3 regions of the Aliinostoc maniaoense genome follow, and region 2 is predicted to be linked to each of the others. Evidence: predicted binding sites of a transcription regulator. Region 2 holds the regulator's gene; each other region holds the start of a gene.

Region 1 (10,852 bases), 2.3 Mb from region 2:
ATTGATTGTTGCCAACCCCATTTAAATAACAGTAATTCCAAGTAACTTCTGAGAAATACAGGGGTGTAGGGGTGTAAGTAAGAAAAAATTTTTCTTCCAAATTACGAATTACGTAACTTGCTACTCTCCGAGAACGCTCCGCGAACTCGCTTTGCGAGTATTACGAATGAGGCGCACCCAATAATACAATTGAGCCTGTCAATTCGTTAATCACTTGAGTTGTTACCTCACTCACAGCAAATCCACCTGTTGTCCGATAACGAACAGCACGCAACACCGCTAAATCAAAAGATGAAGCTTCTCTAATAATTGCTTTGGCAACATCATCATCTCTGATTGTTTTAATTTCCGTATGCACTTGCACCTGACTATTCGCCACAATATCAGACAATTGTGATGCAAACTGTTCTACCAAAGGTGTGGGTGTATTCAAGGCACAAACGTGTAATAATACCACTTCCCCTTGATTACTATCAGCTAAAATTTGGGCAAATCTTAAAGCACCGACAGTTTGAGGCATTAAGTCCCCTACTGGTACTAAAATTCTACGGATTGTAGTAGGGCTATTTAATAACCGTGCTACCGCTACTGGACAATGAGATGACCAGAAAACACTATCAATTACACTACCAAATAAACGAGCGCGTAAACTAGTTGTGCGAGACCAACCCATCACAACTAAACTAGCATTTTTTTCCCGACTAGTGCGACTAATTCCTAAAGCTACATCATCATCAATCCGAATATCAGTTAGCACTTCTACACTAAATTCTTGAGTAATTTGTTGAGCTAATTTCAATCTTTGTTCACTCTTTTTGATTGCTATTTCTAATTCTGGGTCATCCATATGAACATGAGATTTAGCAATCGCTAATGGCACAATCCGCCCTGACTCATGATGAGCTATAAGTGATGCCATTTCGATGAGATATCGTTGAGTTTGTGGGTTATATATTGGAACTAATACAGTGAATGGATAGTGATTTTCTTCTAATAGTTGTTCTTCCGCATTACCCCACCATACTGCTAGGCTATCCGTGTCTAATTCTGCTTGAGGAAGTTGTAAGGAAGTGGCAAACCTAGCTGTGATAATTGGCCCTAAAATTGCCGTTACCAACATCAAAACAATCACACTATTCAAAACACCTTCATTAATTAACCTGTCACCAGCAGCATTTACACTTTCATAAGCCACTAATGTTGCTGCTAATGTAGCCGCTACCTGTGGTAATGACAGTGACCACATTGTTAGCAATTCCGCAGTATTATAACGGTAAATTAATTTAGCGAAAAATGCAGCTATAAATTTGCTACCAATCAAAGCCAAAACAATAAATAAAGTCAACCAAAAGGAAGACAGAGTTTTGATAAAAGCAGGAATATTAATTAATAATCCCATGTCTACGAAAAAACAAGGGATAAATAACACACTACCAATAAACTCAACCTTTTCCTTAACTGGGCTACGTCCCACCACATCATTAACAGCTAAACCTGCTAAAAACGCACCTACAATTTTTTCTACCCCGATAATCTGCGCTCCCAAGGATGCTAAAAATAATGCTAATAAAATAAATAAAAATTGATTACTTTGTTCATCTCCAGAACGGCGAAAGAACTCTTTACCTAACCAGTCAAAACCAAACAGAACAGTAATTGAGTAAATTGCTAATCCGCCGAACAAAGTTAATAAACTTAAAGTTGATAATTCACCGCTATGAAATCCCACACAAATTGCGAGAACTAACAAAGCACCTGTATCAGTGAAAATTGTAGCACCAATGGTCACGGTGACAGCTTCATTCATGACTACTCCCAAACGACTGACAATTGGATATGCCAAGAGGGTATGAGAAGCTAATAACGAGCCAATTAATACAGAAGCATTCCAACTAAAATCAAAGCAGCGTCCCACAATAATGCCAGCAATCATTGGCACTATAAATGTTAAAATGCCAAACCCAATTGAGCGATTTTTAGTTTTCTGAAATTGCTCAATATCAATCTCCAATCCGGCTACAAACATTAAATAAATTTTACCGATATCCGAAAGAAGTTTAATAGTTTCGGAATCTGGGTCTAAAAGCTGTAAGCCATTTTGTCCTAGAATAACGCCAGCTAATAGTAATCCTACTAATCCAGGTAATCTTAATTTCTCAAATATTGGTGGTACAGTAAAAATGACTGTCAGGAGAATTGTAAAGGCAATAATAGGAGTATCGGTTAGTAAGTTGGGATTCATATATGACTATAATTATTGTCCGTAGTTTAAGATATCTCTAAAAACAGGTTTTTTGGTAAAAATTTTCCCCAGCAATACTTACATAAATTTGCAAAGCCTAAAAAATGAATAGGCTCATAATAACAAACTTGACTGAATTTTGATTGAATTGTTTGACTAAATAGTTGATTAGCAACCTCAGTAAGAATTATGATCAAGAGTAAGTAGAACGACTTGAAAAAACCAAACTATGTAAAGTAATGTAAAAAAAATGAATTTAGTTCGTAGTAAGGACTTTAGTCCTTAAGAGAGGACTAAAGTCCTTACTACAAACCTTTAATTATTTACACCGTTCTACTTATTTGAATTTAGATGTTATCAAGTATTTTTACTCATCAATCAGTACAGAGGCTGATTTCATGCAATAAAGAAAAATTTGGAAGAGTGTTCTTGATGTTGACTATCAATGATAATTTTAAGGATTGAGAACCCTTAAAAATCGAAGTTTATGAACGCAGCCGACGATAAAACCATTGTTCGTGAGTATTTCAATTCCACAGGGTTTGACCGATGGAGACGGATATATGGCGATGGTGAAGTGAACAAAGTCCAGCTAGACATCCGTAACGGCCACCAGCAAACTGTGGACACAGTTATCGACTGGCTGAAAAATGATGGCAATTTAGCAGAGTTATCAATCTGTGATGCTGGGTGTGGTGTGGGTAGTCTGAGCATTCCTCTAGCTACAGCAGGTGCTAAAGTTTATGCCAGCGATATTTCTGAAAAAATGGTGGAAGAAGGCAAACAAAGAGCCTTAGAAGCCTTGGGAAATGCTGAAAATCCTACCTTTGCTGTACAGGATTTGGAGTCTTTAAGCGGCAGTTATCATACTGTTATTTGCTTAGATGTTTTGATTCACTACCCCCAAGATAAAGCTGATGAGATGATTTCTCATCTTTGTTCTTTGGTTGAGTCAAGAATTATTCTGAGTTTTGCACCGAAAACCTGTGCTTTGGCTTTGCTCAAAAAAATTGGTAGTTTCTTTCCTGGGCCGAGTAAAACTACCCGTGCTTATCTGCATCGAGAAGCTGATGTGATCAAAATTCTAGAAAGCAATGGCTTTACTATCGAAAGGAAGGCTTTTACTAAGACTCGCTTTTACTTTTCTCGCATTTTAGAAGCTACCCGTCAACCGCAAGGAACTTCTAATTAAAAAATATCCTATCACTTTATAGGTAAGGGGGCAGGGAGTAGGGCTTCAAGCAGTGAGTAATAATGACTCTCAGACTAACGAAAGAAAGAATCATTGTTTTACTAACCCCTACACCCTTACACCCCTACACCCCCACACCCCATTCCTTATATCTCTGAGTATTTCAACTTAGTACTACATTTTTGTAATATATAATACTGATTTTTCAGAAATCTTTCTGAAGAAATAACTGATATTAGTGTTAAGAATTGTAAAAAACGTTAATATTGATAAAGAAATTAGAAGTATCTGTCTCATTTATGCGAAACTCAGAATTACCAGATGCCAATATACTCAAGACTGTTTTAGAACCCTTGTTAGAAGATTTTGAATATTGGTTTGAGCGATCGCGTCACTTTCTGGAAAAGGAGCGGCTCTCATTTATGCACGAACAAGAGCAGTCTGATTTGCTAATGCGGATTCAGCAAGCCCAGGAAGAACTCAATACGGTAAAAATGCTGTTTAAAGCCACACAAGGACAAGTCGGTATTGATATGGCAACACTAACACCCTGGCATCAGTTAGTAACTGAGTATTGGAATGTTGCTAGACGGTTTTATTCTGAGCAAGGTACATAGAAATATATCTATGAAGATATACAACTCGTAGCAATTGCTAAAAATCCTTAACATTGTTTTAATCAACGATTAATGTATCTTATGCTACGATTATCTGAATAAAATGCTGACAATTTAAGTTACCTACATAATAGATGCGCCTCAAATGCGCCAGATCAATCTCTTCGCTCGTTGCTTAAGCATAGGCGTAAGCCAACCTTAAAATATTAAGTTTTAAAAAGTTTTAAAATCTGCTGTCCTAGAGGAAAAATCGATGCTACACCTACTCTATATTCTCGCTTTTACAATTCTGGCTGTGATAGCTGTTGCTAATTTGATTCGGAATTTAATCATGTTCAGTTTTGATCGGGATGGTTTGCGGAATTATCCAGCCAGAAACTCGCAAGCAGGTAATCAAGGCGGCTTTGGTTATTTGGGAGATAAAAGCAACTTCCCACCACATCCAGAATTATTGGATAGCACAGGCAACATTATCAAAGAACCTTTGTTAGTCATGCGTTCGATTAACGTTGAAGATGCACGGCAACAACTAGATGCACTTTATGAAGCTTCTCCAGGACATAAAAGCGAAAAATCAGAAGAAGCATAGGTTAACTCCGATTTCTAGCCAGCATCTCGGTATCTGGAAATAGGCCAATGGCTCAGGTTGTTCGAGGCGATTCAGGAATCCTAAAAGTAAATATACTTCAAGTTTTGGTAGGTAGAGATTAGAGATTTTTGCAGATCACTATTCTCTACCTAATTTTTATGCTTCAATGACTACACGCAGATTACCACGTTTTTTAGCTACACGACAGGCGGTAGTGCTGCCAGAACGCTCAAATTCCAAATCTAGGATAGTAGTACCCACTTGCAAATTATGTAATGACAGGCGACTGATTGACTCTGGTAAAGCGGGGTCAATGATTCGCAGGCAATTATTAGGTGCATCAGGGACTAAATTCACAATCATTTGCAGTAGCTGAAAAATGCTGCCTGTAGCCCAAGCTTGGGGAGTACAAGCAACAGGATATTGTACAGGAGAGCGATCGCTATTACGTTCGTAACCGCAAAAAAGTTCTGGGGGACGTTGGTAAGGTTGCTGACTTGTCATGTCAAACAAAGCTTGAAACAGTTCCAAAGCTTGATCAATCAAACCGAGCGATCGCAATCCCATAGCAATTAAAGCATTATCATGAGGCCAAATCGAACCAATGTGATAACCCATTGGGTTGTACGCTGGAGACAAGCTACTCAAAGTCCGAATACCCCAACCATTAAACATATCTGGTGCGCGTAACCGTTCCGCCACACTATAAGCTTTTTCTGGGGTAAATATACCCAAATGTAGACAATGGCCAGGGTTAGAAGTAATACTATCTACCTGCTTACCATCCCCATCCAAAGCCAAGGCACAAAAATCTTGCTCCTCCATCCAAAAATCTTGGTTGAAACGCACCTTGAGATTTTTCGCATCTTCTTGCCAGCGTTCTGCTAAATCTAGTCGTTTCTTCGTCCTGGCAATATCTGCTAACCGGGTTTTAGCAGCGTAAACATAAGCTTGTACCTCACTCAAAGCAATAGAACCGTTAGCGAGTTCTCCCTTGCGGTCTACAATACAATCACCAGAGTCTTTCCAACCTTGGTTAGTGAGTCCCCGTCTAGATTTGCGATGGTAAGTGAGATAGCCTGTTGCTTGGAGATTACGATCAATCCAATCCATTGCTGCTAGGGCATTCGGCCAAAGTTTCTCCAAAGTTTCTTGATCATGAGTCCAAGCGTAGTATTCAGCATACAGCATCAACCATAGGGGAGTTGCATCCACTGTACCGTAATAGGGTGTGTGGGGAATTTCTTGACATCGTGCCATTTCTCCCAAGCGTAACTCATGCAGAATTTTCCCTGGTTCTTCCTCCCGCCAATCGTCCTCAACCTTACCCTGATAAGCTGCCAGTAACATCAAGGTTTCCTTGGCAATTTGGGGATTTAACATCAAGGTTTGGGAAGCTGTAATTAAAGAATCCCGCCCAAACAATGCTGAGAACCAAGGTACACCAGCCGAGACCGTCTTATTTTCTCCAAAAGACTGGCGCAGCAAATACATATCCTGTTCAGCACGTTCAATCAAACGATTGAGAATGCTTTTGTCAGTGCGGATATTGGTAATTTGTTGTACCCAATGCTGTTCTTCCATCATCTCAGCTGCTTTAGCCTGTCCTAAAGTCACAGCTGCACTCACAGTAGAACTAGAAGTATTATTAGTGAGAAGATTCACCCGATAGCCCAGCTTTTGGGTAGCATGGGAAGGCATTTCTAGCCGCCACACGGCAGTATAACCCTTAAAATAATCTGGTTGACGATGCTGGAATTGAATGCGAGATTCCATCACCAAAGTATCTAAACCTTGATAAGCCAAGCTTAAAATATTTTCCTTGGTGGTGGAGGGGTGAATTGGTGATGAGTCTTCTAATATAGGTTCTACAAGGCGTAAAAGTTTGCCCCGTTTTTCTCTTTCGTAACCCCGCACTTCAAATAAATCGGCAAAATCAGCATCAAAGCTAATACTGAGTTCAAAACTGATAGGAGTGGTGCTGTAATTGGCTACCTCGATTTCTTCAAATAAAGCCCCATTCAGTACCATTTCCCGGCGAATACCGACAGTATCAGCATTCATCCGTTCATCAATTTTGGGGTTAGTACACAAAACTGCCAGAGAAAACCCCTTTTCAGCCGTACTACTGAGGAGTACAGGCGATCGCCCATCAATTTGCAACTCCAGACGACTCAAAAAGCGGGTATCACAACAAAATAACCCCATGCTGGGATTACCACCATCATTGAGGGAACAGCCAGAAATATTCCCCATTGTGTCTGTCACCAAGAATAAATCATCATCCTTAACCGTGAGAGTTGGCTGTGGCCTTTCACTCACCACACAAGGCCATTCCGGCATGGGTAATTCTTCAGCAGGGATAAAAGTTTTTCCATCCAATAAAATTGTTTCCGGGGTTTTGAGAGTATCCGGTGTCACGTCGCTTTGCTCCCAATTCAAAATTTAAAATTCTTGCATTCAAATCCCCATCAGGGATTATTGATCAATAGTCAAAATTACATTCACAGGGCTTAAGTTTTGGCGATCGCATCTCCATTAAAAGCCAAAGAGTCCTGTAATTAATGGTCTAGGTTCAATCCCAGCTACATCACAAATCTTTATCAATGTATATTGTTTACATCTGAAGTCAAGCTTGAGAAATGGAGTTTTTCAGTTGATTTATGCCTAGACAGCTAACAGAAGTATGAATTGGTCTGAATACTTACTCAAGATACAACAACATCCAAATTGAGGCAGAACTTATTTCAAAGCCTAGTTTCTCCAGGATGATACACCAAAAAATATTTTTGCCTACTCAAATTCTTTGGTATTGAAAATTGGGACTGGAAGTATAGCAATAAATTATACATGGTTGTAGCTTCACATCTCGTAAGATTTTGTGTATATCCACAACTTTTAGTAAATAAACTTCCCAATCGCATGATACGAGAGCTGTTCGAGAATGTATATTGGGCTTAGTAGCTTCTTTTTTCTCAATATCCAGATACCAGCAAATGATCAAGAAAACTTGGGTGAAGACCAGAATAACTACAACGTGTTTATCCCTGAGACACATCAAGGCTGGAACGACAAAACATTGCCGTTGTTGGTCTATTTCTCCTGATAATTCTCAGACTCCGTAGAGAAAGTTAAAGCACTCCTGCCAGGTGAAAGTAAATTACTACCAAACACCTTGGGAAAAACTACTGTTTAAAATTATTTACATCTTGCACCTGTCTTCTCAATTTGAGAGTCAGTTGTAACTTGTAAAATGCAGGTGTGACGTGGATCTAATTCAGATTGGGCTTTTAAAAGATATTCATGAGCATTTCGACTTCCGTGCTGAGTGATTTGCTACAGTCCCTAGCTTACCTGCGGCCCCAGCTATACTTTAAAGCTTCATTAACGGCCCTCTCCCACGCGATGGAAGACCAGGTGTTGGCTGCGACTCTAGACCAGCCTTTAGTAATTGCTAGTTTTCAGAGAGAGAGATTCTATCGCCAAGAAGCTCATCGCTATCGACGTTTGGCGCAAAGAAGTAATCAAATATACGTGCTATCTGCGCCAGAGACTGATTTCAAAAATAGTTCAGAATACTATGAAAAGGTAGCTTTTGAGCCAGATGACGCTTTAAGTCAAGAGTGGCATTTGGTAGTCATTGCTGATAACTATGCTACTTGCTTAGTGTGCCGTGAAAGCCTCGGATCGATCGCTAAAAACCAGCAAGTACCTGATTGGCTGCCTAGTTTGGATATGGACACAGGACGGCGATTTGAAGGCATTTGGACATCAGAACGGGGAGTTAGTATCAAGGCCGCTCAGTTACTATTAGACAGGATTGTCGTCTACAGACCAGACTTGGCGGGGAAAGTGGCAAAAGCCCGACAAAGATTTGGTATTGGAGATAATAAAGCTTACTACTCTAATTTAATTACTGAATATGCTTGTGACATTGATACAGATCCCTTTGTTCAACGTCTAGTTACATACTTACAAGCGAGTCAGTATAAATTACATAAAGCTTACCGTTCTATTGCCGCCCAAGCTCGGAAAGAACGCTTAGTTAACTCCATTAGTACAGCAATTAGGCGATCGCTAGATCCTCATCAGGTATTACAAATCGCTGCCCAAGAACTGGGACAACACCTAGGAGCAAGTCGTTGTTTAATTTATCGCGCTCAAGCCTCAGATGCGAAAGCGACGATTGAACATGAGTTCTTAATGCCTGGGATAGTATCCATCGCCGGACAAAATTGGGAGTTAAATCAAAATCCCCTGTTTCAAGAAGTAGTGCAGCTTGGTGAAGGTGTCTGTGTCAGTGATACCTTAAATGATTCTCGGATCACCAATTCAGTTACATTGTCCTCAGTAGTCAAAAAATTTGCCCTGCGTTCCTGGTTAATTGAACCAGTATTATTTCAAGGACGACTATTAGGGATTGTAGAACTACATTACTGCACCCTGCCGCCACACCAATGGCAACAAGGGGAACTGGATTTAGTAGAAGCGATCGCTACTCATATTGGTTCTGCTTTAATTCAAGCTGAAGCCTATGCTAACTTAGAAGAACTCAACAAACAGCTAGAAGCTTTAGATCGCACCCGCAGTAACCTCATAGCCATTACCGGTCACGAACTCCGCACCCCTTTATCTACAATTCAAGTCTGCCTCGAAAGTCTGGCCACTGAACCAGATATGCCCGTGGAATTACAGCAAGTCATGCTAAACACCGCTTTGGCTGACTCAGAACGAATGCGAAAACTAGTGCAAGATTTCCTCACCCTTTCTAACTTAGAAAGCGGACGCGTAGAATGGCATCCAGAATCCTTAACTTTACAAGAATGTGTAGATTTAGCCATTAGCCGCATTCGCACCCGTCCCGTCGTCGAAAAACCCCCGCAAATTACAGCTCACATTGCCGAAAACTTGCCTTTAGTTAGAGCTGATGGTGATTGGTTAGTAGAAGTTTTAGCCAAACTCGTAGATAATGCCTGTAAATTTACCCCCACCCAAGGTCAAATAATTATCAATGCCAACCATAACAGCGATCGCATGGTAGTAGAAGTTACTGTGTCTGACACAGGGCGCGGCATTGAACCCAATCGCCTAGAAATCGTATTTGACCGTTTCTATCAAGAAGAAGGCGCATTACGGCGCACTGCTGGCGGCACAGGTCTAGGTTTAGCTATTTGCCGCCAAATCGTGAACGGTTGGGGGGGGGAAATCTGGGCAGAGTCAAACGGTAAAGACCAAGGCAGTCAGTTTCATTTCACCATCCCCATTGTTCAGGGTAGCCAAGAGGAAAAGCCCTCAAAGGTCAAGAGTAAGAAATAGGGATTGGGAGCAGGGAGCAGGGGAGCAGGGGAGCAGGGGGGACAAGCTAGACAAGGTAGAAGAAACAATGCCCAATGCCCAATGCCCAATGCCCAATGCCCAATGCCCAATGCCCCATGCCCCATGCCCCATGCCCCATGCCCAATTCCCAATTCCCCATTCCCCATTCCCAATTAACTAACAACTGTTACAGACTGTGACACGATCGCAATATGATCATAATGGCGGTGTTACGATGCCCTAAAAACGTTGAGAGAATCCCTTATGGCAGAAACACTTTCTGGAAAAACTCCACTCTTTGCTGGCAGCACTGGCGGCTTGCTCACCAAAGCAGAAGTAGAAGAAAAATACGCTATCACCTGGACTAGCCCCAAGGCACAAGTTTTTGAACTGCCTACTGGCGGCGCAGCTACTATGCACGCAGGTGAAAACTTGTTGTATATCGCTCGGAAAGAATATGGTATCGCTCTAGGCGGTCAACTCCGTAAATTTAAAATCACAGACTACAAAATTTACCGGATTCTGCCCAGTGGCGAAACTACCTTTATTCACCCAGCTGATGGCGTATTCCCAGAAAAAGTGAACGAAGGTCGTCAGCAAGTTCGTTTCGTTCCCCGCAGCATCGGCGAAAATCCCAGCCCCTCACAAGTTAAATTCTCTGGTAAAGCTACCTATGATGCCTAGGGAATAGGAACTGGGTAAAAGCAGAGGAGCAGAGGAGCAAAGGAGCAGAGGAGCAGAGGAAAATATTATCTTCTATATCCCCTGCCCCCTGCCCCCTGCCCCCTGCCCCAGTCTCCAATCCCCACTCCCCAATCCCCAAGAATGCCTATGATTTTCCCCGATTTCTCCAAATTTTCTCAGCTAGCTCTTCAAGGTAATTTTGTCCCCGTGTA
Region 2 (10,852 bases):
GTTCTGTTTCTCCAATGGCTTCCTCGCTAATACTCCAATTCACACTTTGCGCCGCACGGGTGACACCATGCAAAGGGCCAGTTTCAAATACTGATTGACCCACCAAAGCATTTAACAAGGAAGATTTACCCCGTCCCACCATGCCAAAAGCGGCAATCTGGACTACCATACGGTCTAATTTCCCCAGCATGGTTTCCAAATCGGTGATTTCTGACTCTAAACCGGCTTTTTCTTGGGGTCGGAGGTCAAGATTAGTGACTAAGTTACGTAGTGCAGTTTGTGCTTGCTTATAGTTTAATTCCGCTTGAATATCTTCAAAGCTAAAAATGGCACTATCTAGTTCTTCCTCCCAGTTAGGTGAGTCGCTGTGATGCGGTTCGGGCAATATGGAAGTCACGTTACTGCACTCCGAATTGAAAAATTCACAATTAAATCTTCTTTGATCCTAGTCTATGCAGGTAGGGGACTGAGGGAGATTTCAAACAGCTTTCACTATCTACACCCCACACCCTACCCCCTTCTGAATCTCAATAGTCTAGTTTTCAGAATTTATAGACAGGGTGGGTCATAAAAAGTAGTACAGTGAAAAGTGCATCTAGTAGCGTTAAGAACTTGACTAAATCACCTGTGCGAAAAATCGTTATTGCCGGTAACTGGAAAATGTTCAAAACCCAGGCAGAAACACAAGAGTTTTTGACAGGGTTTCTGCCGTCCTTACAAGAAACACCTTCCGCAAGGGAAGTAGTTTTATGTCCTCCGTTCACTGACCTGAGCGTTTTATCTAAGAGTTTACATGGTAGCCTTGTACAATTGGGAGCGCAAAATGTCCACTGGGAGGAAAGTGGCGCGTACACTGGTGAAATTTCTGGCCCCATGTTGGTAGAGTTGGGTGTACGTTATGTAATTGTCGGTCATAGTGAAAGACGGCAATTCTTTGGTGAAACCGACGAAACTGTAAACTTGCGCCTGAAAGCTGCCCAAAAGTATGGTTTAACCCCGATTCTTTGTGTAGGGGAAACTAAGCAGCAACGAGACAACAAGGAAACTGAATCACTCATTACTAGCCAACTAGAAAAAGACTTAGTAGATGTTGATCAGCATAACTTAGTGATAGCTTATGAACCAATTTGGGCAATTGGTACTGGCGACACTTGCGAAGCCAAAGAAGCCAACCGAGTTATTGGCTTGATTCGCAGCCAATTAAAAAATCCTGATGTCCCAATTCAATATGGTGGTTCAGTGAAGCCAAATAACATCGATGAGATTATGGCTCAACCAGAAATTGATGGTGTACTAGTAGGAGGGGCAAGTCTAGAAGCTGAGAGTTTCGCCCGGATTGTTAACTATCATTAAAAAATCAACAGTCTATAGTCAATAGTTTGTGTTTAAATCACTGTTGACTGTGGACTTTTTTGACTATTGAGTTATGAGTTTAATAATACGCGATCGCTGTTTCGATTGGGGACAGCGTACTTATTTAATGGGTGTACTAAATGTAACCCCTGATAGTTTTAGTGATGGTGGTCAATTTAATAGTACTGCGGCCGCTCTATCTCAAGCGGAGGACTTGGTAGCGGCTGGTGCGGATATCATTGATGTCGGTGGGCAATCAACTAGACCAGGCGCAGAGCAAATCAGCCTAGAAGTAGAACTAAATCGGGTACTGCCCATCTTAGAGGTTTTAAGACCAAAAATTTCTGTACCCATTTCAGTAGATACAACTAGAGCAACTGTTGCTAAAGCTGCCATACAAGCTGGCGCAGATATCATTAATGATATTTCTGGTGGCATATTTGACCCCCAAATGTTGCCCACAGTAGCTAGTTTAGGTGTGCCAATTGTGTTGATGCACATCCGAGGAACACCCCAAACGATGCAACAAATGACAGAGTATCAAGATTTAATCGGAGAAATTTCTAGTTTTTTAGCTCAACAAATTGCATTAGCCACAGATTTGGGTCTTGAGCCAGAAAAAATTATCATTGACCCTGGTATTGGTTTTGCTAAGAATTATGAACAAAATCTAGAAATTTTGCGCCGCTTGGGTTCATTGCGATCGCTAAATTGTCCTATCTTGGTGGGAGTATCTCGCAAAAGTTTTATTGGTCGGATTTTAAACCAACCAGACCCAAAGGCCAGAGTTTGGGGAACGGCTGCGGCCTGTTGTGCAGCTATTTGCAATGGTGCTGATATCCTCCGAGTTCACGATATTCAAGCCATGCGCGATGTATCTTTAGTTGCTGATGCTATATATCGAGGTGAGAAAGGGGATAGGGAATAAAAGGGTGTTGTATCTTCAGCGTGGCTAGTATCAAGCAACACCAGACCATCTATCTTAATATCTAGTTCGGATAATTAGTAATAATTCTCTGAACTGTGCAGAAACAGACAAACTATTTCTTTCTCCCTGTTCCCTTGAGCTTCTAATTATAAGTCTTTCACCGAACAGGATATTAGACACATCACCAATCCCTATTCCTAAAGCAACTTACCCATGTTCAGTATTTTTACCATTACCCTCAGTAGTAACTGCCTCAGCAATCACCTCTTTCATTAACTCCCCTGATTTACCGGGATCTACAAACACAACTTTGGCATTTGGACTTTCTCCCAACCTATAGCTAGCATTAATATAATCTTGCGCCACTAAATACCGCAAAATTTCCTTGGTTTCAGGATTGTTACGTAATCCTTCAGCAATTATCTGTATGGAACTCATAGTTCCTTCTGCTTTCTTAATGGAGGCTTCTCTCTCAGCTTCTGCTTCAGTAATCAAGGCGCGTTTTTTAATTTCCGCCGCTCGCTCCTCTTCCATTGACTTAAGTACACTGTCCGGTGGTGTAATTCTTTGGATATCTAAGCGGATAATCTCAACTCCCCAGTCTAGTGTTGTCCTGTTCAACTGGTCTAAGATGGCTTTATCCATCTCTGCCCTTGAGATATTCGTTTCTTCTACAGTATTCTGAGCAATAATTTCTCGTAGTGTAGTCGTTGCTAACTGTGTAAGTGACCCTTGTAAATCTTCAATCGCATAAAAGCTTTTCTCAATGTCTTTGATGCGCCAGAACACTACAGCATCAACTTCTAAGTAGATATTATCCTTAGTGATGACGTTTTGTGGCTTAATATCTATGAACTGTTCGCGCGTAGTATCTTCCATGACAATTTGATCAACCAGAGGGACAACAAAGTTTAACCCTGGTGTCAAAGTACGATGTTTTCGTCCCAACCGTTCAACCAAGGCGGCATTCCCTTCGTTGATAATTTTGGCAGATCCCAAAGCATAGGCTATAAGTGCTAAGACTACAGCAATAATTGGCTCCATATATGCTCCTACTGGCTTTTAAGGAGATTTTAGTTTAAAGCACATGGTACTACCATGTTTTACATTTGAGTCTAATGTTTTCAGTTTGTAACTTGTAACTTTATCAACTCAGTAGTCAATAATTATAGTTATATTAACGTAATCACAGTAAAGCACAATTAAACTCGATGTCGAGAGATTTTTGTTTACCTTGGCATATATCTGTGAGTATCCAATTTATGGGAATCCAAAAAAACGGCAAAAATAGGGGTGAAATTCTTCCTCCAACCCTACCTCCACCAAAGAACTTTTTCAGCAAAGCCTATTTAATTATTACAATGGATGGTTGGTGCGTGACGCGATAAGTCTCATGACTACGTTCCAATACTTTCCCAGCGTCACACACCCTACTTATATATTTAATGATCAGCGATCGCACTCGGATTAGTTCCAAAAAAATTTGGGGACAACAAGAATTAACTTGCGTCCCCAAGGAGTAATTGTATCTAAACTTACAATCCAAACAATCTCAACATATTCACGATAATACCTAAAGGCCCGGCTACGATGCTCAGACTATCAGTAGTTCTGGCAATACCAGAGCGATTAACCACTACAACATCATTATTGTGGAGAATGGGATTAGTTTTATCGTTAATTCCTTGACTGAAATCAACTTTAATCTCGCGCTTGGTGACTGAGCCATTAGGATTCAAACGAATTAACTCTACACTCCCTGTCCGCGCTCTAGCGTCATTAAACCCACCAGCCGCCAACAGAGCTTGGTTTAATGAACTATTCGGTTGCAGTTGTACTGCTCCTGGTTGTTTAACTTCACCTACTACCCCAACTTGGATTCTAGCAGGAGACAAAGTTGTAGTTGCTAATTGCGTAGCTTCTGCTGGAGTCAGTTCTGTAGCCGTCGGCACAACAATTGTGTCTCCATCCTGGACAATGATGTCTTGATTGACATCACCATTTTTTAACAATTCCCAGAGATTAATATCTACAGTTTGTTCTGAACCTGTTCTGGTGGGTCGGCGTAGCTTAATATTGCGAATATCGGCTTGGGATGTAATCCCCCCCGCTAATTGAATGGCTCGTGTCACATTAGGTAAGCCAGAGCCTGCTGCACCGCCATTTTGTGCATCGGTTGAGCCTGCGGAAACTAGGTAAGAACCGGGACGATAGACTTCACCAATAATTGCCACTGTGCGGGGTGCGGTTTGGCTAGCAGCAAAGTTAGCAGCAAACAGATTCCGCGCTTCTGCCACATTAAAGGAGGTGGCTGTTGGCACAACAATGACATCGCCATCCCGTAAAGTAATATCTTGAGCAGTATTCCCTGTTTCGATCAGATCCTTGAGATTGAGAGTTACCACTTGCTCACCAGAGCGTCCTATTTTCCGTCTGAGTTTGACTTGGGTGACATCGGCGGCTAAAGTTACCCCTTGTGCTGTAGTTAATGCAGCTAAAACAGTTGGGTATTGTACCCCCGGATTATTACCTGCACCGCCTTGCAAACTTAAAGTGTAAGCACCGGGACGGGTTACTTCCCCAGCCACCAGAATATTAATAGGACGGGGAGATAAAAGATTAATAGAAATTTGAGGACGTTTGAGAAACTTGCGATATTTTTCGGTGATGATATCAGCAGCTTGTTCAGTACTCAATCCCTGAACAGAAACACTACCAATTAAAGGCAGGTTAATAGCTCCACCGGGAGGAATTTGGTATTCTCCAGTATATTCTGGTACTTCAAAAACATTGACACGAATCAGGTCTCCGCCTCCCAATAAATAATTAGTATCTGGTTGTTGTACTGGCGGAGATACTGGTTGGGAATTAGGAAATACTTGCGCTCTGGTTGCAGGTACTGTTTGTGAATTAGGAGATACTGATTGTCCCTGAGCTAAACTAGCAGACGGCAAAATGAGATGAACAGCTGTTAATAAAGCTGCACCCACAGCTGACTGGGTTATAAATTTCAGCGAACCTCTGTTAACCATATTTACCTTAAACTCTGAGACTACAAGTGGTAAAGTATTGTCTAAACATTTTAATCTTGACTATACTTAAGTATTTAGGTTTCCCGACAATCTTATTTTCCTGAAAAATCTATCTTTCCCGGAAAATATTTGGTGTGATTTACTAATTTATAGTAAACTTAGCTGCCAGATAACCTGCTGGAAATACTAGATTTTATCGGCAATGTGGCTAGATTTTATGTGGTACTAAAAGTGGTATCTAAAATTACTGAAATCCCTAATAATAAAGTGAGAAACATCATATGGTTAATTACTCAATTGTTAACCTATCTAAAGTTATATATTTCCATGAATCTGGAAAATAAATATAGAGCATGGTAGTACAATTCAAGAAAATAATAAACCTTGTTTTCTCGGATTGCGATGGATTCAAAACAGTATCTTAAAGTGGGTGAATATTTACTAGTTAACAAAGTGATTTAGTTGACTGATCTGTTGAATAAAAAATTCTTCTAAAGATTGCCGAGATAAATGTATAGAAATAACTTTGCCCCCCATCAACCGCAAACTACCTAGAAAATCATAGTAATCAGCTTGTAGTGTACCGTGCCAAGTACCGTCCGGTTCAAACACTATACTTGGTAGCCATTTTTTGAGGATTGCCAAATCACCCCCTTCACCTTTGATATGATATATTTCATCTCTGCCTAATAATTCTGTTAGCGAACCGATGCAGATTAATTCGCCTTGGGCAAGAATGGCGATGCGATCGCAAATTTGTTCTACTTCACTGAGAATATGGCTATTAAAAAAAATTGTCTTGCCGGCAGCTTTTAATGATAGGATTATTTCCCGCATCCGATAGCGTCCCAGGGGATCGAGTCCCGACATCGGTTCATCGAGAAAGATTAATTCGGGATCGTTAATTAATGCCTGTGCCATTCCCACACGTTGTAACATCCCTTTGGAGTAACGACGCATTTGTTTTTTGCGTGCATCAGCTAGGGATAACCCCACTAAATCTAGTAGTTCGGGAATCCTTTGGCGTTGCACACGAACGGGAATTTGGAATAAACCCGCAGCTAACTGCAAAAACTCCCAACCCGTAAGATACTCATACAAGTAAGGGTTTTCACTTAAGTAGCCAATGCGTTGCTTAATGGAGCGATCGCCTAAAGGTTCACCTAATAATAAACCTTTCCCAGATGTAGGGCGAATAATCCCTAGTAATAACTTTAACAGAGTAGTTTTACCTGCACCATTCGGCCCCAATAACCCAAAAGTTTCCCCCTGATAAACCGTTAACGAACAGCCTTTGAGGGAGACAACTTTTTGATTCATCCAAAAGCCAGTACGATAGACCTTTCGTAACTCAGAAGTAATAATGACCGCAGGGGTATCTGTTGTAGCCAGTTGAGCATCAGCATTGTCTTGAACAGACTTCATCTCAGTTTAATTAACACAGCATTGGTTACAAGTTACCCAATAGGATAACCGCGATCGCCTACAAATGTGTTAATTGTTGCAAATTTTGGCAAAGGAGTTAACTGATAACTCCAGGAGAGTTCAAAGCACACCCTTAGAACTGGGAATAGTTCCAGCACGACGAGAATCAACTTCGACAGCCATGCGTACTGCTCTGGCGAAGGCTTTAAACGTCGCCTCAATAATATGGTGAGAATTTATCCCATCTAACTGGCGAATGTGCAGCGTCATTTGACTATGGTTGACTAACGCCACAAAAAATTCCCGTACTAATTGCGTGTCATAAGTACCCACCCGTTCAGTAGGAATTGTTAAACCATAACTGAGATGAGGACGACCAGAAAAGTCTAGTGCTACTTGTACTAAAGCTTCATCTAAAGGAGCTAAAAAATTACCAAAGCGAACAATACCTTTTCTATCACCCAAGGCTTTGTGTAAAGCTTGACCGAGGGTAATACCCACATCTTCATTAGTGTGGTGATCATCAATCTCCCAGTCTCCTGTGGCTTTGACATCCAAATCAATCAAGCCGTGGGAAGCAATTTGATGCAGCATATGATTCAAAAACGGAATACCCGTTTCGGCATGGCAAACACCACTACCATCTAAATTGATGGTAACTTGCACATCAGTTTCACCAGTAGTGCGATGTACTGAGGCAATGCGAGCAGTTGAGGAGAAATTAACTTGGGGATAATCGTTGATTTTCATAGAGATGTAGGGACTGGGGACTGGGGATTGGGGGTTGCGGATGCAAAAAGTAAAAATTAAAAGATTCTTTTATTTTCTTTTGTTTTTTTACTTTTTACCTTTGACTTTTTTTACATTCCCATAATTTCATATCCTGAATCAACGTAAATCACTTGTCCGGTAATACCACTTGACAAGTCACTAGCCAAGAAAGCTGCTGTGTTACCTACTTCTAATTGAGTGACAGTACGACGCAATGGCGCAACTGCTTCAACATGGTGAATCATATCTAAAATACCACCCACGGCACTAGAGGCTAAAGTGCGAATTGGCCCGGCAGAAATGGCATTGACACGAATATTTTCGGGGCCGAGTTCCGATGCTAAATAACGTACACTAGCTTCTAACCCAGCCTTCGCCACACCCATAACGTTATAGTTGGGAACTGCCCTCACACCACCCAAATATGTCAAGGTAATGATACTTCCGCCTTCCGTCATTAAGGGTTTAGCTGCACCACTTAGTTGTACAAGTGAATAGGTGCTAATTTCTAAAGCTGTAGCAAAGCCAGTACGGGAAGTTTGGCTAAAACCTCCACTTAAATCATCTTTGTTAGCAAAAGCTAGACAATGAATCAAAATATCTAGCCTGCCCCATTTATCGCGGATAGTCTCAAAGGTAGATTGAATCTGTTCGTCGTTTTGGACATTACAGGGAAGAAATAAGCTGGGGTTGAGAGGTTCTACTAGTTCAGCAACCTTCTTCTCCATTTTCCCCTTGTCGTCTGGTAGATAGGTAATGCCGAGATTTGCTCCGGCGGCGTGTAGTTGTTGGGCAATCCCCCAAGCAATAGAGCGATTATTGGCAATACCTGTCACCAGAGCGTTTTTTCCATTCAGATTCAGCATAGAAACCTTTGATGTGAACGATTGATGAAATGAGGGACTGGGGACTGGGGATTGGGGACTGGGTATGATTTTTGATTTTCCTTTTCCCCTTTACCTTCTGTCTCCTGCGCCCTGTCTCCTGTCTTCATGAGCATACTAGAATCTGGGGCGTGTTTGTCTTGTTTTTATACAGGATGAGCAAAAATGATGATTAGGAATGGCGTTTTTGAGATTTAAAATACATATTATTCCTTAAGATATTTTCAAGATTACTTAAGTTTTTAGATGAAAAACCTGATAGTTCTATTAAGTAGAAGTATCTATCAAGAATTGCTGGCTAAAAATTGCCAAAATTAGGTATCATTATAAACAAATAGCTATGAAGTTATGGGTTTGAGTATAGGAAAGTACAGCCGGATTAACGGTGCTTTATTGATTTTTCAGCTGTATTCTTAGGTAATTAGTTTTTACTTTTTTTTATTCCGGCATTGGGTAGGGGAAGGGAGATGATCGTGACACAAGATAAGGCCCTAGCAAATGTTTTTCGCCAGATGGCAACTGGAGCTTTTCCGCCAGTTGTCGAAACGTTTGAACGCAATAAAACGATCTTTTTTCCGGGCGATCCTGCTGAACGAGTTTATTTTCTTTTGAAAGGCGCAGTCAAACTTTCCAGGGTGTATGAGGCAGGAGAAGAAATTACAGTCGCACTACTGCGGGAAAATAGCGTTTTTGGTGTGCTGTCTCTGTTAACAGGTAATAAGTCTGATCGGTTTTACCATGCGGTGGCATTTACCCCGGTAGAATTGCTGTCTGCACCCATTGAACAAGTCGAGCAAGCCCTCAAAGAAAATCCTGAACTATCTATGTTGATGCTGCGGGGTTTATCTTCGCGGATTTTGCAAACAGAGATGATGATTGAAACCTTAGCCCATAGAGATATGGGTTCGAGATTGATCAGTTTTCTGTTGATTCTCTGCCGTGATTTTGGGATTCCTTGTGCAGACGGGATCACAATTGATTTGAAATTATCTCATCAAGCGATCGCAGAAGCAATTGGTTCTACCCGCGTCACAGTCACCAGATTACTAGGGGATCTGCGCGAGAAAAAAATGATTTCTATCCACAAGAAAAAGATTACTGTGCATAAACCTGTGACTCTCAGCAGACAGTTCACATAAAATTCACAGCAGTCAGGAGAGATGAGGCGTGTTATATTTTGGTAGATAACACTCATAGTTGGCAATAAATCTCAAATATTGAGTAAGATCAGCTATTGCCAACCCCCCATCCTCCACAGATAATGACTGAAAGTAGTAGGCTGTATCTGGAAACAATTCGGTAGCTGAAGATGACCACCGGCTACATCCTCATTGCAGCAATTTTAATTTTGGGAGGCGTAATTGCCACAGTTGGCGATCGCATCGGCACAAGAGTTGGCAAAGCACGCCTCTCACTCTTTAAGCTTCGCCCCAAAAATACCGCCGTAGTAGTCACTATTGTCAGTGGTGTACTAACAGCGGCCACCACCCTAGCTATTCTATTTCTGGCGGATGAAGGCTTGCGGAAAGGGGTGTTTGAGTTAGAAGATATTCAACAAGACCTCAGACAAAAACGAGAACAACTTAAAGTTGCTGAACAACAAAAAAGCCAGGTAGAGGCTGAACGCAACAAAGCCAATCAAGAATTAGAAACCACCAAACAAGAAAAATTTAAAGCCCAACAAGATTTAGCGCAAACCCAAACTAAACTTCAGCGCACCCAAAACCAATATCAAAAAGCCATAACTGAACTCCAAAGTGTTTACAATCAAAGAAAAGCACTACAGATAGCCGTTTCTAAACTAGAGGCAGAGCGTAGACGATTGTATGCTGAAGCCCAACAAGCTATTGCCCAGCGCGATCGGGAAATCGCTAAACGCCAACAAGCCATAGAACAACGCGATCGGGAATTGACTAACCGTCAACAAGCAATACAACAACGGGATCAAAAAATTGCCCAACTAGATAAACTCATTCAAAATCGTAATCTAGAGATTAACAACAGAGAACAGATAATTGCTAAACGAGAATCTCTACTCAAAGAATTGGAAAAACAACAAGATTATCTAGAACAGGAAGTAGCAAGACTAGAAAAATATTACCAATCATATCGTGACTTACGCTTAGGTAAATTGGCTTTAGTCAGGGGTCAAGTTCTGGCTGCTGCTGTAGTGCGTGTGAACCAACCCAATACCGCCAAGCAAATTATCATACAACTACTCCAAGAAGCCAACCGCAATGCTAGCATCGAATTAGCTGAACCAGGAACTGCGACTAATACAGAACTGCTGCGTGTGACTCCAGATAGGGTTGAGCAGCTGATCAAACAGATTAGCGATGGTCGAGAATACGTAGTTAGAATTTTCTCAGCTGGTAATTATGTCAGGGGTGAAAAGCACATAGAATTTTTCGCTGATACAGCTAGAAATGTTTTAGTATTTTCTGAAGGTGAGGTCTTGG
Region 3 (10,852 bases), 2.8 Mb from region 2:
GTATTCCTGAACAATGGGGAAACACACTATTAGATAAAATTCGCTATATTCAGTCTTGTATGTGTCAGAAAATTAGCTATGTTCATTGGTTTGAGGAGATGATGTCATGTTGACAATTTCACGCTTTGTAGACTTAGTATAATCAACTATGTAAAGTTTTGTATCAACATTCAACGTTTCTGGTATTCCCTATATTTTTCTAACTTATCCATCTTACGATCTCCTCATTTTCAGTATCGTAAATCACTAGCTTTAATTGAAATTCTTGAAATCGTTAAGGTTTGTAAGTATAATAATATTAGCTTGTACCTTTTTATCTGAGTGTACAGGAGAGGCTTTTTTATGATGACTCCAATCAACAACTCAATAATTGCAGAAATTATCCGACGATTGGTAGAGCTACTAAACCCTGAAGAAATTATCCTATTTGGTTCTTATGCTTGGGGAATGCCTCACCAATATAGTGATTTAGATTTATGTATTATTGTATCAAATGATATACCGAACTTTGACCGGATTGAGTGGGGAGTGCAAGCGATTAATGCTCTTGATGATTTAATGATTGATGTCGATATTCTCATTAAAACTAGAAACGATGTAGAAACATTTAAAAATGTCCCCGCATCTCTGACTAGAAAAATTTTAACAGCAGGTAAGTTACTTTATGGACAAGGCAAAACGCATTCTGATCCAGTTTTGGCTGAAAAAAGCCCAACGTGACTTGAATGCGGCTCAGAAATTAGCTCAAGAATTACCGGATATAGCTATCTATCATTGTCAGCAAGGAGCAGAAAAAGCTCTCAAGGGATTTCTTGTTTTCCATGATACAGAGCCAGGAGATACTCATAATATTAATACTTTAGTTAAATTAGCTTCTCAATTTAAGCCAGAATTTGCGAATCTTTTAAAAGAGGCAGGATATCTAAGTCAATACAACCAAACATATCGGTATCCGATGGAAGCAATGGAAGATTTTCTTCCTACACCTGGAGAATTAAAAAAAGCTTATAAATTGGCTATGGAAGTTTATCAAAATGTAATTGATTCTATGCCTAATGAGATTACTGGAAAATCATAAAATACAATAGAACTTACGCAACTGGCATATTTTTATGTAGTGGCGTGGCAAGGCTAAAATAGTGCATTAAATTGGAAAAAATTAAACGCCGATAAACGCGGATAAAATCGATTTTTTTAATGCAACATTTAAGGCTTGCCACGCCACTACACATACTATTGCTGTACCGAATAATAATCCAGATAGTACACCAGCCACCCTCATGATTGATTCTCCTGATGATTTTGTAATAGTTTTTGTTTCATTGGTACAGCCATACGAGAGTAAATGTAATTGATTGTATGCTTTGATTAAATTACTAGAAAATCTAAAAATACAAGGTTGCTTTAATTGGGATAAAATTTAAAATCTCAAATTGAATAGCTAATCAGACAACCGCCAAATTTTGATAGTCGCGTCACCACTACCACTAGCTAAAGTTCTGCCATCTGGGCTAAAGGCGACTGAGAAAACCCCATTAGAATGACCATTGAGGGTACGAATTTCTTGCCCTGTGGCGATATTCCAGATTTTGATAGTCTTGTCAGAACTACCACTAGCTAAAGTTCTGCCATCTGGACTTATGGCGACTGACCAAACCACCTCAGAATGACCATTGAGGGTACGAATTTCTTGCCCTGTGGCGATATTCCAGATTTTGATAGTCTTGTCAGAACTACCACTAGCTAAAGTTCTGCCATCTGGACTTATGGCGACTGACCAAACCCACTTAGAATGACCATTGAGAGTACGAATTTCCTGCCCTGTGGCGATATTCCAGACTCTGATAGTCTTGTCATCACTACCACTAGCTAAAGTTCTGCCATCTGGACTTATGGCGACTGACGAAACCCAAGACGAAACCAATTCAGAATGACGTTTGAGAGTACGAATTACATTCCCTGTGGGGATATTCCAGACTCTCATAGTCCCGTCCCAACTACCACTAGCTAAAGTTCTGCCATCTGGACTTATGGCGACTGACCAAACCAGGTTAGAATGACCATTAAAAGTACGAATTTCTTGCCCTGTGGCGATATTCCAGATTTTGATAGTCTTGTCATGACTACCACTAGCTAAAGTTCTGCCATCTGGACTTATGGCGACTGAGATAACCGGATCAGAATGACCATTGAGGGTACGAATTACATTTCCTGTGGCGATATTCCAGATTTTGATAGTCTTGTCCAAACTACCACTAGCTAAAGTTCTGCCATCTAGACTTATGGCGACTGAACCAACTGTTCCTTCTATCCATGAAGAATCGCCACTTTTAATCACTTTTTGAGAATGTCCAATCAGAGTTCTCGCTAGAGTAAACTTAGCTGCTGATGATGCAGTAACCACCGATTGCACAGATGGTGCAAGACTTAAATAAGTCCTCAACGGAATCCCCAATACAGTAGTAGCATTCGTATCTGGACGAGTTGTAGCACGTCCGTGAATCCCGACTAACTTACCCTGCTCATCGAGTATCGCTCCCCCACTCATCCCAGGAAAACCACCGATGTCATACACAAAAGCATAACCATCCTTGGGCTTTGACACCAGACGGGAAATTGCACCCCTACGAAAATCAATGTCTGATGTTCCTTGTGGATACCCCGCTACAGAAATATTTGTACCTAATGTTACTTGGTCAGAATTACCCTTTTCGGCGACACTGTAATTTTGATTACTAGTGAACTGAAATATAGCTAAATCAACGCCAGGAAATCGTTTTACTTGGCTGTTATTGAATGTATATCTTTGACCATCTGGTGTCTGTACTGTGTAGTTACCTTTGAGTTGCACTACGTGCCAGTTTGTCACCACAGTATAAACATTCCCTTGACGCTCAATAATCACCCCTGAGCCAGTATTTGCGCCATCAATGCGGACTGTAATTTGTTTAGCAATATTAGCTATTTCTGAGGGTGTCAAAGCTGTAGCGACTGGCTGCACTATGACTATTGCTGTACCCAATAATAATGCCGATAGTACACCAGCCACCCTCATAATTGATTCTCCTAATGATTTTGCAATAATTCTTTTTTAATCTGACTTTTCACGTCATGTGGAAAAGTCAACGCCAAACCTAACCCCCCAGCCCCCTTCCCTGGTAGGGAAGGGGGAGTATGTAGAGACGTTTCATGAAACGTCTCTACATTGGTAGGGGAGAGGTTTGGAGAGGGGTTTTCTAGATACTGTGAAAACTCAGTTTTTGTAACCGGTACAGCCATACTAGAACGGGTAATTAGTTCTTGCAAGTGCGGTTCTGGTTGCGAACCATCTTGATAAACTGCCGGTGTCTCCCAAAGGGGATCTTTATGTAAGCTATTAATCCCCACCACTTCACCATGTATATTCAGCAATGGCGCGCCACTCATCCCTTTACGCACATCATTGGTGTAACCAATCTGGTAGCCTTGCTCTAATGCTTTGTCTAACAATAGGGTGACTTTCCCAGAGGTAAAGACAAATTGAGTTTTGGTTAGGGTAGACTGCTTTTGAGTTGCTAAATTGGCGATAAATCCACCCACAAACACCTCATCCCCGACTTGCAAAGGAGACTTATCAGGGAGGTTAGCGACTGGATAAACTATATCGGGACTACGAAATTGCAACACGGCTAAATCATCCTGCTGCAAATTGGCAATCTGCAATACAGTAGCTTGATATACACGCCCATCTGGTGTCTGAATTTGATAGGGTGGTTTAGCGGTTCTCAAAACATGAGCATTAGTAATAACTGTATAAGTTTCACCTTGGCGTTGCAATAGAGTTCCTGAACCTAGGAACTCTGACGCGGTAATTTTGACGGTGATAGCCTGAACTAATTTTTGCAATTGCTCGACAGAAAGGCGATTAGATCGCTCTACTCTGGTAGACTCGCTAGAAATGCCCTGCTGTTTTGAGAGTGCAAAGGAAACACCACCAAGACAAATCACCAAGCACACCAGATAAATAATTTTGTGTTTGAGCCGCCAGTTCATGCAATATTAAGGAGTCGATGAACTACACTCTTTACCGTCTAAAAGTTCCTTGACATCAACATACACATCACCTTCGTCATAAGTAAAAGCTTGACATCCACTTAAATTAACTACTGATTCGCCTGCATCTCGTCGTAAACTCAGCATTTGCTGTAAAACTCTACCAGTGTCAGTTCCAGGTTTTAGGGTGACTAATATATTATCTGTTGTACAAGGCGCGCCTCGGCGGTTAGAAATACACAATACTGGATAGCCGTTAAAGTTATCGCGGCTGGTAATGAAAAGTGCGCCGTTATCGTAGTAGCGTTGAAATCTGGCAGAGACTATCCGACAACGTTGTGCTGGAGAGAACTTTTTAAAGTCCTTAACAACCCAACGAATCAGCGTTTGATTTCCCCGTGAGGTGCGTACTTTGGTGACAGGTACACCACCTTCCCGTGTGCAGAAAAATCTGTTTCCTCTTGCTTCACTTGGCTGGCTGTTGGTGGTGATGGTGATTCCCACGGCTACAGCTGAGATGATGGCGGATGTTGCTGTGCTTGTTATTCTGTGATTCAGTGATCTTAGTTGCATATATTTAAGCAATTAGGAATAAAAGTATGTTTTTTGGCTATTTTTAACTGTATTTGAGACCTAACCCCCAACCCCTTCCCTACAAGGGAAGGGGAGTAAGAATTAAAGCTTCAATTTAAATTTAAGTATTATTATAGGGGTTGCTACAAGTTTAAGTTACCGATTTTCGGAAAGATATTAGAATATTTCGGTACAAATCAGGGTTTTTGATAAAGAAATTATAAAGAAAGTCAGTGCTTATTGGTAGATGAGGAGCGATCGCACTTCTTGTTTTATTAAAGGTTTGTAGTGAGAACTTTAGAGGATGTCTGAAAACTTTTTGGTGTTGTATTTAAGACTTGTAGATCCCCCTAAATCCCCCTTTTTAATCTATGCGTTACCCACATCTTTTTTTAAAATCTTAAAACCCTTGCTCTATAAGCATCTTAAGGACTGAAACTTTAAGCCTACTTGACAAATCATCATTTATTCTTCTCGCTAAAACAGTGTTTTTATTGAGAATGAAAAACGAACTAATCAGGGTTCTAGAGACGTGAGTTAATACTCTCGAAATGTTAAGAAAGATGTTTATAATGGATAGTCTTTCAAGGGGTTGGGGTTGGGGGTTAGGTTTGAGAGAAAGTTGCACACGGCGTTAACTATTGACTAATAGGCAACCAAATCATCACAGTTGTTCCTAGTGCATTGGCTGTATTGATAGCGGGACTAAAAACTTCTATTTGTCCTTGCATTTGCTCGATTAATTGTTTAGCGATCGCTATTCCTAAACCTGTGCCGGGAATATCTGTTTGGGCTTGCACTCCTCGATAATGTCTTTCCCCTAAATGGGCTAAATCTTCTGGTGGAATACCAGGGCCAGTATCACTAATTGCTATGCCTTGAAAATTAGCTTTTTCTTGTCCTAATTGAATATAAATCTTACCCCCTGAAGGAGTATATTTCAGTGCATTATCAATGATATTACTCAATACTTCTTGCAAAGATTTGACATTAGCTTTTACTAATGGTAAATCTTCAATCACTTCTAATATTAATTCTAGATTTCTTTCTTGAGCGATCGCTTGAGCAGAAACTAACAATGGTGTTAATAATTCCACCAAGGAACAATCAGTTACTTTTTCTCCTGTGCCTGGTAATAATAATACAGGTTGAGGTTCTTTTTGTACAGTAGCTTCTACAAATGCCTGATTTTCTGGGAGTGAAAGCAGTTCAGAATCAACATTTGTCCAGTCGATCACCTCATCAAATTTTTGCAGTAATTCCTGGAGGCGATCGCTTTCTCTCACTATATTTTCGCCTACATCCCGATTTGGATCTCCTGGCCGCAATCGCTTTAATAACAGTTTGCCAAAGGTGCGTAAGGCTGTTAGCGGGTTACGGAACTGGTGTAATAAGTTATCTAACAAATCTCGCTGTTGCTCTTGCAAAATTTGCTGTTGATGCAGTTGGTGTTGTAACCAAGCACGACGCTGATCCAAAATACAAGCGATCGCTAATGTTTGCCCAATGGTTTCTATTTGATTTTGTTCCTGTTCACTCCAGGCGCGATCGTCTCTACCCGTCACCAATAATCCCATCATCACACCCTCATGAATCAAGGGAAAGACAAATTGATGCCCACTCAACAACAAGTCTTCTGCTAATGGTGATGCTTCCCCTTGATCTGTTTCCGTAGTTGGTGCAGGTGTCAATAATCTTCCTGGTTGCTGGGGTAGTGCTAACACATCTCCTGTTTGTAGTTGTTTGCGTGCAGTAGCCTCAATAATTTCCTCCCCTGGCAATATTATTGCTGTTTCTGGGTAAACTACTACAGGAATTAGTTTTGTCTCACCTGTAGGCGACTCCACTAATTCTTGGGTTAAATAAACCACGCTTAAAGATGCTCCCAGCCCTTGGGTTAATAGTGCTATTTGCTCTCGACATAGAGCCACAAAATCTGAACTGGCAGACATTAACATTTTTCAGCTCTTGCTCAGGATCACGGAATTTCAAATAAGATTAGAGAAATTACTCTGTTTTTCTCCATCTTTTCATCAAGCTTAACTAAATATTTTCAGTAATGGTTTCCACCAAGAGATTATTTATTTCTTCGCTCTGGATTAATTTACTGTCAATCAGAGTATTTTCGCTGTATCAAAAATTAAAAAACTATTGATCTTTTGAACTAGAACTTATATAATTACGACGGATTTTGTAGCTATCACTACAATCTATAGCTTGAAAGAGGAGGAAAATAGGTTGGCAAGGAGACGCAAAAGAAAAAGCCGTCGTCGTCAAGAAGGACGACGTATTTTAGAACATGTGCCTCAATATAGCATCGAAAGCGGCGAAGAGAAACCTGTGACAGCAGCCAGAAAATTCATTCAAGCTGAAGGTATCTTGCCACCGGCTTTGCTACTCGTAAAGCGAAACGAACACACAACAGACCGTTATTTCTGGGCAGAAAAAGGGCTGTTTGGCGCACAATATGTAGAAGAAAACCATTTCTTGTTTCCTAGCCTGCGGACACTAGAATCTCCCGCAGGTTTGGAACAAGTCGCTGTGGCTAGTCGCTGAGTCACAAATGGTTATCTTACCGTGTTGCGTGCAACTTCTGACAACCATTTAACTGGCAAAACAGATCAATTTATGCAAAGTTTCCAATTTTTTTAAGTTTGTAACTGATTTGCCAGTAAAACCAGACCAATTCAATAGACAATCAACTAGAAACCAAAAATTTTGGTTTTTAGATAATTGTTTTAGGTCTTAGCATACACAAGGGAATCAGGATAGAGCAAAAAGCATCCCCAAGCGAGAGTTAAGATGTGCTTTTATCCTCTGGATTGTCCACAAAGCTCTGCCAACACATACTGATTTTCCCTACAGGATTATATTGTAGAGAAAATCAGTAGCGTGCTAGTAGTTCTAATACCTAATTCCCTATTGTGTATCCGGTTAGAAGATACTTACACAGCCTGATGTGGGATGGGTAATTTAGCATTAACAGCAATAACACTTGTCGATTAATTATCAACATTCAAGTTATTGCCTTCATTTAGGTCATCAGAGTCATCGAAAATCAATTGCTAGGCTTGAGGTGCAATTTTTTCTGTAACTCAGCTAATTCGTCACGATGAGCTGTCACAGTGATTTTACTAGAAGATTCTGGCTTGTTTAAACTTGGTTCGAGCTTGAGAAAAACTTTTTCCATTCTCCCGGCTTTTTGCCAATAGAAAAGACCACTTAACGGTGACAGTAGTAAAAGTCCGAAAAATAACAGCCCTACTTGGGGGACAAGCAAAGAGAGAACCAGAGATAAACAGAAGAAACCAGCAGCAGCTAGCAGAGTTAAAAAAACAGCTAAAAAAAGACTCGGTTTAACAAACCCTTCAAAAGCCACTAAGTTCTGTGCTTTATCTACTTCTACTACTCGGTAAGAACGGGAGTGAAAATAATCTTGTAATTGCGGCATGAAGACGGCTTCAGCTTGCTCAGAAATCAGCTGTGCTGTTTGTGTCCGGTCTTTAGTCGCAGCACGAATAAAGAAGAGCAGCCCAACTGATAATAACAAGGTTAGCAGCAACGTAGATGGCAATATAGCAGTATCCATTATCAGTTATCAGTCTTAAAGGTGTATGGTGGGGGATGTTTTTCCCCATCAAATATCAGTCTTATGTTATCAAATTCAAGCATATGGGGGCATAAAAGTTGCCAAAACTAACACTTCTATATCCCCATACATTTACTTAGTTAACGACTTGGGTTATTAGTTACCTATCCTCAGAGTTATGTAATTTCGCCAAAGCCGAGCCAAATCCTCAGCTTGTCCTTCCCATTCTGGAGAAATTTGATACATCCTTCTAGGGCGGCCTCGACCTTCCAACTTTTTCCAATACCCATCAATAGCATTATGGTCTTCTAGAAATTTGATGGCACTGTAAAGAACAGTGTCAGAAAGGCGATAAGTCGGGTATTCCTCTTCTAATTTTTGAATCAACTCAGTACCGTAGGATTCCCCTTGTAACAACACATCCAGAATGTAACAAATTGCTAGTTCTTGGCAGAGATAAGTTGGCGGAGGATTCTCAAAGAATTGATATATATCCTCAATTTTCATAATTTGTAAATGGCTAAAAGTATGCCTTAGGGTGGAATCTACATCTTTGTAGCCAGTATATGCTGCTACTCTAGTATGAGTAAGTATATAGAGCTACCTAGGCAGAAGTTCCTAAGTGAAAACATTAAATTGAGAACCCACGATCAAAAATCACGGGAAATGACAAAAGTTTTAGGAGCGTCACAATAGAACGCTCCCACCTAGCTTTCATTAGTGTTGTGAGGAGCAATCAAGACAGTGGGTTTTACCACTACCTTGCTTTTAAGTAATGCCGATCTAGTTAGAACTGCTTAAACGTAAGATGCTATCGAAAAAATTTTACAGTTAAAATGTCGTTTTGTCTGTAAATCTGTAAAAGTTAACCAATACTTTGTTAAAAAATTAATATCCTATTGCAAATCATCAAAAAGTTAGACAACTAATAATGATATAGTCACCAGCCGAAAACCTCTAGACAGGTTAGGGACTTCCAGATCAAAAAATCTCCAAAATCTAGGGTGCATGAACAGGGTGTAGGGGGGGTGTGGGGTGTAGTGAACCCCATACTTAAAAGCACAGACAAGTCGGGACGGTTCTTTTCCCCACACCCCAGACCCAGGGATAATTTATTTTCTGATCTTCCCTCAAAAATATGCCACACTCAGATGTCTAACCTTGAGATTGTTGCATCTCATCTGGTAAGTGTGGTATTAGCAAGGCTGACACCAAAATGGTAGAGGTATGAGGGTGTAAGTGCAAAAGCGTTGATTGCTAACATTCTTGAGCCTAGGCTTTGAACTACCGTTACCTGTGTGTAAGTCACCAATAAAATCCGTAAATGTCTAGCAGGTAGGTGATTCAGTATGTCACAAAACTCCGATACTCCCTCTTCTTCCTCTAATCTCCGCACAATTGCCCAGACTTTTCGCCTTACAGGTTGGATTAGCTTTTGGATTCAATTAGTACTAGGTGTAGTTTCTGGGATTATTGTCTTGTTATTTGCTGTTTTCAGTCAAAGGTCAGGTAGTCCCAGTAATAATCCTGGCACTAGTTTCGGTGTTTTTTTAGCAGTTTGTGGAATATTAATCTTAGGTGGCGGTATATATTTGGCTTATCGTTATACCAGAATAGGCAATCAATTGCTGTCATCTAACCCTAGTAATCGTCCCCGGAAAGTGGAGAGCGTGCAAGTTTTACGCTTAGGACTATGGGTAAATTTAGCCGGGACACTAGTAACACTTTTGGGAGCGCAGGCGATCGTTGGTACACTCGTAGCTAGGTCAATATCTCCCCAAGCCATCACGACGCAATTTTTTGACCCTACTAGAATCATTAGTGGCTTAGATATGCTCGTTGTACAGGCAAATATCAATACAGTATCAGCTCATTTTGCTGGGTTAGTAGGTTCACTATGGTTACTTAACCGCATCAACCGCTCATAATACCAATTTTGGATTTTGGATTTTGCGGAAAGTTCTGTAGGGGGGTTTCCCTCCGTAGGAAACTTTTCAAGACGGATTTTGGATTAAAAGCCTAGATTCTTAGACTGTTCCAGAATCTCGAAAAAATGCTACCTATCCAAATTTGGTATAAGTCATTCAAAATTTAAAAGTCAAAATCCACAACCTACCTATTCCCCATTCCCACCTTTAATATAATTTTTGTATTTGCTTTTCCTGTCATAGCAAGCGAAAATCAGTATATGCTGATGTGTTGGCAGGAAGTAGGCAAAAGACTGAGAAAAATCTGTGCTGGATATTAAGCAAATACGGGAAAATCCGCAATTAATTCAAGAACGCTTGAACAGTCGTAGTGGTAAATACGACATAGAAACGATATTACAATTAGATCGGCAGCAGCGAGACATAGAAGTTACTCGTAGCCAATTGCAAGCGCGTAGTAATGAAATTGGTAAACTCGTTGGGCAGAAGATTAAATCTGGTGTTAGTCCCCAAGACCCAGAAATTCAAGGCTTGCGGGATGAGGGTAACGCCATTAAAGCTCAATTGAGTGAACTAGAACCCAGAGAAAAAGAACTCAAGGCGGAAATTGAGCAACTTATCCTCGCTATTCCCAACATCCCCAGTGATTCTACACCCTTGGGTAAAACTGAAGACGATAACGTAGAAGTCCGCCGTTGGGGTGATGAGTACATACCTCAAAACCCAAATA

What was found. The regulator NtcA, encoded in region 2, controls nitrogen genes in cyanobacteria. The targets are predictions, from matches to a motif close to TNTGTANNNNNNNNTACANA.
Region 1: the regulator NtcA is predicted to act here: its motif matches at 3,616-3,635, upstream of ACPZ3T_RS09125 (DUF2605 domain-containing protein).
Region 3: the regulator NtcA is predicted to act here: its motif matches at 6,796-6,815, upstream of ACPZ3T_RS16135 (DUF3155 domain-containing protein).

What each region holds. Positions count from the first base shown of each region.
Region 1 is NZ_CP187952.1:2,045,075-2,055,926, forward strand. Features, by position in the region: gene ACPZ3T_RS09110 (DUF928 domain-containing protein) at 1-45, shown strand, start outside; gene ACPZ3T_RS09115 (cation:proton antiporter) at 161-2,242, opposite strand; gene bchM (magnesium protoporphyrin IX methyltransferase) at 2,730-3,434, shown strand; gene ACPZ3T_RS09125 (DUF2605 domain-containing protein) at 3,734-4,051, shown strand; gene ACPZ3T_RS09130 (DUF2973 domain-containing protein) at 4,305-4,640, shown strand; gene ACPZ3T_RS09135 (amylo-alpha-1,6-glucosidase) at 4,797-7,061, opposite strand; gene ACPZ3T_RS09140 (DICT sensory domain-containing protein) at 7,944-9,956, shown strand; gene ACPZ3T_RS09145 (histidine kinase) at 9,960-10,133, shown strand; gene ACPZ3T_RS09150 (photosystem I reaction center subunit II PsaD) at 10,221-10,640, shown strand; gene trpE (anthranilate synthase component I) at 10,788-10,852, shown strand, end outside.
Region 2 is NZ_CP187952.1:6,462,181-6,473,032, reverse strand. Features, by position in the region: gene ACPZ3T_RS28445 (GTP-binding protein) at 1-397, opposite strand, end outside; gene tpiA (triose-phosphate isomerase) at 628-1,353, shown strand; gene folP (dihydropteroate synthase) at 1,427-2,281, shown strand; gene ACPZ3T_RS28430 (SPFH domain-containing protein) at 2,489-3,325, opposite strand; gene ACPZ3T_RS28425 (SLBB domain-containing protein) at 3,817-5,313, opposite strand; gene ACPZ3T_RS28420 (ABC transporter ATP-binding protein) at 5,755-6,738, opposite strand; gene hisB (imidazoleglycerol-phosphate dehydratase HisB) at 6,859-7,488, opposite strand; gene fabI (enoyl-ACP reductase FabI) at 7,599-8,375, opposite strand; gene ntcA (global nitrogen regulator NtcA) at 8,861-9,532, shown strand; gene ACPZ3T_RS28400 (DUF3084 family protein) at 9,703-10,852, shown strand, end outside.
Region 3 is NZ_CP187952.1:3,691,206-3,702,057, reverse strand. Features, by position in the region: partial or broken gene ACPZ3T_RS16175 (IS4 family transposase) at 1-113, shown strand, start outside; gene ACPZ3T_RS16170 (nucleotidyltransferase domain-containing protein) at 343-720, shown strand; gene ACPZ3T_RS16165 (HEPN domain-containing protein) at 665-1,078, shown strand; gene ACPZ3T_RS16160 (hypothetical protein) at 1,160-1,282, opposite strand; gene ACPZ3T_RS16155 (trypsin-like peptidase domain-containing protein) at 1,442-3,055, opposite strand; gene ACPZ3T_RS16150 (S1 family peptidase) at 3,067-4,032, opposite strand; gene ACPZ3T_RS16145 (COP23 domain-containing protein) at 4,039-4,605, opposite strand; gene ACPZ3T_RS16140 (GAF domain-containing sensor histidine kinase) at 5,244-6,563, opposite strand; gene ACPZ3T_RS16135 (DUF3155 domain-containing protein) at 6,844-7,161, shown strand; gene ACPZ3T_RS16130 (cofactor assembly of complex C subunit B) at 7,664-8,194, opposite strand; gene ACPZ3T_RS16125 (PadR family transcriptional regulator) at 8,351-8,701, opposite strand; gene ACPZ3T_RS16120 (DUF3611 family protein) at 9,544-10,122, shown strand; gene serS (serine--tRNA ligase) at 10,429-10,852, shown strand, end outside.